DNA from 3 places in the Cobetia sp. Dlab-2-AX genome. Region 3 is predicted to be linked to each of the others. Evidence: predicted binding sites of a transcription regulator. Region 3 holds the regulator's gene; each other region holds the start of a gene.
What was found. The regulator sigma-54, encoded in region 3, starts transcription at its own class of promoters, with help from an activator protein. The targets are predictions, from matches to a motif close to TGGCACNNNNNTTGCTNT.
Positions count from the first base shown of each region.

Region 1 (2,204 bases), on a different contig from region 3:
GGTCCGCGATGGCGGCGTCGTAGGCGCGGCTTTCCTCGGCTTCGGTGGCGGCGCTGAAGCGCACCAGCAGCGCGAACAGCGAGATCACGATCACGCCCATGCCCAGGTACATCAGGCCTTCCTGGTAGGTCAGCTCCTCGCTGCGGAACAGGAAGCCCGCGGCGACCGCGCCTGCGTTGCCGCCGGCACCGACGATACCGGCGACCGCGCCGAGCGCCTTGCGATTGACGAAGGGCACGATACCGAAGGTCGCGCCCTCCGCCATCTGCACGAAGAGGCTGAAGACCAGCATGATGCCGATGGCCACCGCGAGGGTTTCCATCTGCGCGAAGCCGACCAGCGCGACGCCTTCACACAGCAGCGCGATGAACAGCCAGCGCACGCGGCCCTTGAGGCCGGCCTGGCGGGCGAAGAGATCGGAGAAGACGCCGCCCAGGGTGCGGGCGAACAGGTTCATCAGGCCGAACAGGCCAGCGATGAGACCGGCGGTGGCGAGATCGAGATCGAAGTGGTCGAAGAAGTAGATGGCGGCGACGTTGTGGATGGTCAGCTCGACCCCGAAGCAGGCGCCATAGACGAGGAACAGGGCCCAGACACGGATGTCGCGTGCCGCCGCGCCGAAGGTGGCGCGCATGCTGTATTCCTTCTCGGCCTTGGGCAGCTCACCACGCTCACGCAGCTCGCTGAAGTTGCCGTCCGGCGCATCCTGGGTGAAGAAGTAGTAGGCGATACCGGTGAGGAACAGCACGATGCCCGGCACGACCATCGCCAGACGCCAGCCCAAGGTCTGCTCGACGCCCAGCATCAGCAGGCCGGCCATCACCAGCGGCATCAGCATCTGGGTAGTGCCGCCGCCCAGGTTGCCCCAGCCTGCGGTGGTGGCGTTGGCGGTACCGACCACATTGGGGCCGAACATCACGGAAGTATGGTACTGGGTGATGACGAAGGAAGCGCCGATGGCACCGATGGCCAGGCGGGCCAGGAAGAAGGATTCGAAGCTGTCGGCGAAACCGATGCACATCACCGGCAGCGAGCCGAGGCACAAGAGCCAGGTATAGGCCTTGCGTGGCCCGATGCGATCACACAGCACGCCGATGGCGAGACGCACGATCACCGTGATGGCGACGGAGGCGATGATGGTGTTGCCGATCTGGGTCTTGGTCAGGCCGAGGTCGTCACGTACCACGGCCATCAGCGGCGCGATGCCGAACCAGCCGAAGAAGCAGACGTGGAAGGCGAACCATGACATGTGGAAGGCGCGCATCTGCGGAGTGTTGAAGCTGAACAGCCGGATGCGGCTGGCCTTGTTGCGGATATCCATGAGTGGGCTCCTGATTCAGCGTCGGTGCCGGGCACGAGGTCAGGTGTGCTCGGCGAGTGGTCGAACGGCTGTGAATGAACGACAGCAAGGGCGCCTCGTCATTGAGGGGCCTGGTTCGACGCACTCGTACTCCGAAGAGCCTGGTCCACGTCATGGATAGCGATGGCAGCAGTCGGTGATGCCATGGTTGCCGGCAGCAGAGTGTCCGTACGGCAAGTGACAGGAACAAAGCAAGTAGCGCGCCAGTTGCGGGGGTGTGAGAGGGACAAGTCCCAGAAGATCAATGGCTTGGCAAGGACAGTAGGGTGGCACGTGCAGGCGGTGTCTCGGGCTGGATGCGCGCTGGCGGTGCGTCAGCAAGGCGCGGGGTACCAGTCTGGCGCACGCGAATGGTGCTGGGAGGGTCGGCAAGGCGCATGCCTCATTGCAGTGCAGCGACGCTTTCGGCTCGACCGCTCTGAAGGCCTTTGGCCGCAAGGTTGCACCAGATTGCGGCACGGATCCTGCTTGGGTGTACGGCAAGTCTCATGCCCGACCCAAGGAAACCTGACATGCCCGTGACCGTGCTGATCGTCGATGTCCGCAGTGAGCGCTCCGCCGCGCTGGAGCAGGCGCTATTGAGCGCCGGCTTCGAGGTGGCGCTGCGCGTTGACGAGCACGAGGACCTGCACGCGCTGGTCGAGCAGCATCAGCCCGATGCGGTGATCATCGACGCCGACCTGCCCAGCCGCGACACCCTGGAGCATCTCGGCCAGCTGGGGCGACGCTATCCCAAGCCGATGATCATGCTGGCCAGTGAAGATGCGCCGGACCTCGTGCGTGAGGCGGCCGGCGCCGGTGTCTCGGCCTATGTGGTGGACCACGTCATGCCAGCGATGGTGCG
Region 1 is NZ_JAMXRV010000004.1:204,064-206,267, forward strand. It holds gene NH396_RS08815 (NarK family nitrate/nitrite MFS transporter) at 1-1,321, opposite strand, end outside; gene NH396_RS08820 (ANTAR domain-containing protein) at 1,873-2,204, shown strand, end outside.
Region 1: NH396_RS08815 (NarK family nitrate/nitrite MFS transporter) is a predicted target of sigma-54. The motif match lies at 1,549-1,566, and genes of this name have one in related genera.

Region 2 (2,204 bases), on a different contig from region 3:
GATGGCGACCAGGCCAGCCAGCGCGCCGTTGAGGGCCATGGTCAGATCAGCCTTGCGGAACCACAGACGGGCGAGGGTCAGCGCGGCGATGACACCACCACAGGCGGCGGCATTGGTGTTGACGAAGACCTGGGCGACCGCGTTGGCCTCATCGATGTTGGACAGCACCAGCTCGGAGCCGCCGTTGAAGCCCAACCATCCCAGCCACAGGATGAAGGTACCCAGCGTGGCCAGCGGCAGGTTGGCGCCCGGGATGGCATTGATCTCGCCATTCTTGCCGTACTTCCCTTTGCGAGCGCCCAGCAGCAGCACGCCTGCCAGAGCGGCGGATGCGCCGGCCATGTGCACGATGCCGGAGCCGGCGAAGTCACTGAAGCCCGCTGTGCTCAGGAAGCCGCCGCCCCAGGTCCAGTAACCCTGCACCGGATAGATGACGCCGGTCATGACCACGGCGAAGGCCAGGAAGGCCCACAGCTTCATGCGCTCGGCGACCGCACCGGAGACGATGGACATGGCGGTCGCCACGAACACGACCTGGAAGAAGAAGTCGGAACGCGCGCTGTAGTAGATGTCGCCACCGGAAGCGAGCGCCTCCTCAGCGGTATTTTCGGCACCGATCAGGAAGCCCAGGCTCGGCAGGAAGCCGCCTTCGGCGCTCGAGTACATGATGTGGTAACCGACGACCATGTACATGGTGCAGGCGATGGCGAACAGCGCCACGTTCTTGGTCAGGATCTCGGTGGTGTTCTTGGCGCGGACCAGACCGGCCTCGAGCATGGCAAAGCCGGCTGCCATCCATAGCACCAGGGCGCCACACACCAGGAAGTAGAAGGTATCAAGTGCGTACTTGACCTCGATGATCTCGTTCATGCGGGGTTCTCCTTGTTATTGTGCGCGAGGCTCAGACAGCGTCGGCGCCGCGTTCACCGGTGCGGATACGGATGACATCGTCCAGCGGAGTGACGAACAGCTTGCCGTCGCCGATCTTGCCGCTGTTGGCCGCCTGGGTGATGGCGTCCAGTACCGATTCCACACTGCTGTCATCGACAGCCACTTCAATCTTGACCTTGGGAAGGAAGTCGACGACGTACTCGGCACCGCGATACAGCTCGGTGTGCCCCTTCTGACGTCCGAAGCCCTTCACTTCGGTGACGGTAATCCCCTGCACGCCGTTGTCGGCCAGTGCTTCTCGCACGTCGTCCAACTTGAAGGGTTTGATGATGGCGGTGATCAGTTTCATGTGCTGCCCCCGTTCGCTACCGGAATGATCATTCTTGTTAAGCATGGCCAGTCAGATGAGCTGGCGGCCTGTTCCTGACAAGTGCATCGCACGAGATGTGCCATGCGGCTGAAAATCCTTGTAACTCATCTGGTTATCGCAGAATGGCTGACAGTTTTTCGGCCTGTGCAAAGATGGCTGAATCCGAAGGTCACTTGGCATGCACCGTAATGGTGCTGTTTCTGCGCCTTTGGGTGTGGGGGAAAGTGCTAATGTGGTGCAGGGGTGTGCCTGTCGATGAGGATTGTCTGGTGCAGGATGATGCGGGGCATGCACCCGACTCCAGGGTTGCGTATCCTTGCAGCAGGACACGACGGCCCCATGTACAGGGGGCATCATTTTCTGACCGGTAGCCCGTTTGAGGTGGCTGCCGGCCCGCAACGGCTGAGGTGCAGCATGTTCAAGAATGACGTCATCGGGCGTATGGCCCAGCAGATCGGTGAGCGCCTGCAGGATGCCTCGCATGGCCCGGAAGAGCTGCAGAAGTCCGTGCAAGGGGTGATGCGCGGTGCCTTCGACCGCATGGAACTGGTCTCGCGTGAAGACTTCGACATCATGATGGATGTGCTGACGCGTACGCGCAGCCGCGTCGAGTCGCTGGAAAAGCAGGTCATTGCCCTCGAGGCACTGCTGGAGAAGCAGGGGCTGGTAGCGGGCAATGCACCGGCTGCCGAGCCCGCCACGCCAGTGGATGACAAGGGGGAGGCCGCGGTGGCGAAGCGTGAAGCCGCCAGTCATGCCGCGGAAATCGAGCGCCAGCGCGACGCCTGATCCCCTCAGGTGACGGCTGAACCAAAACCGCCACGCCCTTTCGGGGCGTGGCGGTTTTTTTCGTCATGGGCGCCGCTGATTCTCAGGGGGCGGCCTCAGGCAGTCTGGGGCCGAGTGCCCAGCATCCAACGAACCAGACCTACCACTGAGGCGA
Region 2 is NZ_JAMXRV010000005.1:116,681-118,884, reverse strand. It holds gene NH396_RS10155 (ammonium transporter) at 1-870, opposite strand, end outside; gene NH396_RS10150 (P-II family nitrogen regulator) at 902-1,240, opposite strand; gene NH396_RS10145 (accessory factor UbiK family protein) at 1,676-2,050, shown strand; gene NH396_RS10140 (hypothetical protein) at 2,146-2,204, opposite strand, start outside.
Region 2: NH396_RS10150 (P-II family nitrogen regulator) is a predicted target of sigma-54. The motif match lies at 1,326-1,343, and genes of this name have one in related genera.

Region 3 (2,204 bases):
CTTGTCTTCAACTCAATGAAGGGTAGCGGAATGGACTTCAAGGTCACGCTTGAAGGGTGGTGCATGAAAGGCGCGCAAGAAGGCGGGTTTTCGTCGCCAATCCCTGCATGTACGCCGCCTTTCAGGCGCCTGGGTTGCGTGGAGCAAGCAGCGTGCCGGAAGGATCACCGAGTGTCATCCCGGTGCAATACGGCCAAAAGTGACTTTAAAAACATGCGATTGACGGTAAATGATGCTGCCGGAATGATGGATTTTTGCCAACATCCTGCGCGCCGTCATGGGCCATGATGGGTCATTGACGAGTGGTTGACGGCATGACAGGGCGCGCAACAGGCGCGCCGGTGTCAGTAATGTCAGAGGCTGGTGAGAGAGAAAACCAGCGTCTGAGGTTGGCGGCGGCTGCCATTGTGGAGGTGAAAGCAGGGCATGGCAGCTGCAGGTGATGCCTCAGGCCAGACGCTTGCGCTCGCTGGAGGATGGGATGCCCATCGCTTCGCGATACTTGGCCACGGTACGGCGTGCGACCTCGATGCCATCGCTGGCGAGCAGATCGACCAGGCGTGAGTCGGAGAGAGGCTTGCGAGCCGGTTCTTCCGCAATCAGCTTGCGGATGCGGGCACGAATGGCGGTGCTTGAGTGGGCGTCGCCACTGCCGCTGCCACCGACCTGGCTCGAGAAGAAGAACTTGAGCTCGAAGACGCCGCGCGGGGTGTGGATGTATTTCTGGGTCGTGACCCGCGAGATGGTCGATTCGTGCATCTCGACCACTTCGGCGATGTTGGCCAGAATCAGTGGCTTCATGCCTTCCTCGCCTTGCTCGAGGAAGTCGATCTGGCGCGCCATGATCTCGCGGCCGACCTTGAGCAGGGTGTCATTGCGTGATGACAGGCTCTTCATCAGCCAGCGCGCTTCCTGCAGGTTGTCCTTGAGGAAGGTGTTGTCGGCGGACTTGTCGGCACGCTTTATCAGTGCGGCGTATTCCGGCTGGATGCGCAGCTTGGGCAGCGCTTCCGGGTTGAGCTCGACCTGCCAGCCGTGGCGGGTATAACGCACCAGCAGATCAGGGATCACGTAATCGCTGGCGGGCTCGCCCCAGGCGGATGCCGGACGCGGATCGAGCGCGCGCACCAGGCGGATGACGTGGTCCAGCTCGTCATCGTCAAGGCTCAGTCGGCGCTTGAGCAGCTTGCGGTCATCGTTGCCCAGTGCCTCGAGGAATTGACGTACCAGGCGACGCGCCTGCGCCAGCAGCGGCAGATCATCCGGCAGCAGCGCCAGTTGCAGCAGCAGGCACTCGCGCAGGTCGCGGGCGAAGACGCCGGTCGGGTCGAACTGCTGCAGACGCAGCAGTACCTGCTCGAGCTCGGAGGCCTTGAGACCGGGCAGGCCCTGGCCGCGCAGACCATCGACCAGCTCATCGAGTGACAGGCTCAGGTAACCGGCACCGTCGACGGCATCGATCAGGCTCTCCGCCATCTGGCGTTCACGGCCATCGAGGTCGGTCATCGCCAGCTGCCAGCGCAGGTGGTCCTGCAGGCTCTCGACACTGGTATTGCGATCGAAGTCCGGCCCTTCTTCGCTCCCGCTGCCACTGCCGGAGCTGGTCAGGCTACCGGCGTGGTCCTGGTAGAGGTCCGACCAGTCACTGTCGAGGGGGTATTCCTCGGGAATCTCGCTTGAGGAGTCGGCAGTGGAGATCTCGCTCGTATCCTGTGTCTCGATGACATCCAGCGACTCGTAGTCCTCGTCGAGCTCCAACATCGGGTTGGACTCGAGGGCTTGCTGAATCTCCTGACGCAGATCGAGCGTCGACAGCTGCAGCAGCTGGATCGCTTGCTGAAGCTGCGGCGTCATGGTCAGCGAGGTGCCGAGGCGGAGTTGCAGGGTGGGTTTCATGGAGTCAGTCAATTCACGGCAAAGGAACGTGCTTACTACGCTATACCGTGACTCGGGGCACTGACAAGTGGTTGCTGTGAATATTCAAGCAACTTGCATGCCATGTTTCCACCAAGGTGGTATGGACGTCATGCATGCGTCTGATGTCAGACATGAAAAAGCCGCTACGCGATAAAATCACGCAGCGGCTTTTGAAGCTTTCGCCTCCGGTGGGCTCAGCGCAGCCGCTGACCCTAGAGCGTGAACTCGTGGCCCAGGTAGACGTCGCGCACCTGCTGGTTGGCCAGGATGGAGTCCGCGTCACCGTG
Region 3 is NZ_JAMXRV010000003.1:111,339-113,542, forward strand. It holds gene NH396_RS06145 (RNA polymerase factor sigma-54) at 448-1,896, opposite strand; gene lptB (LPS export ABC transporter ATP-binding protein) at 2,130-2,204, opposite strand, start outside.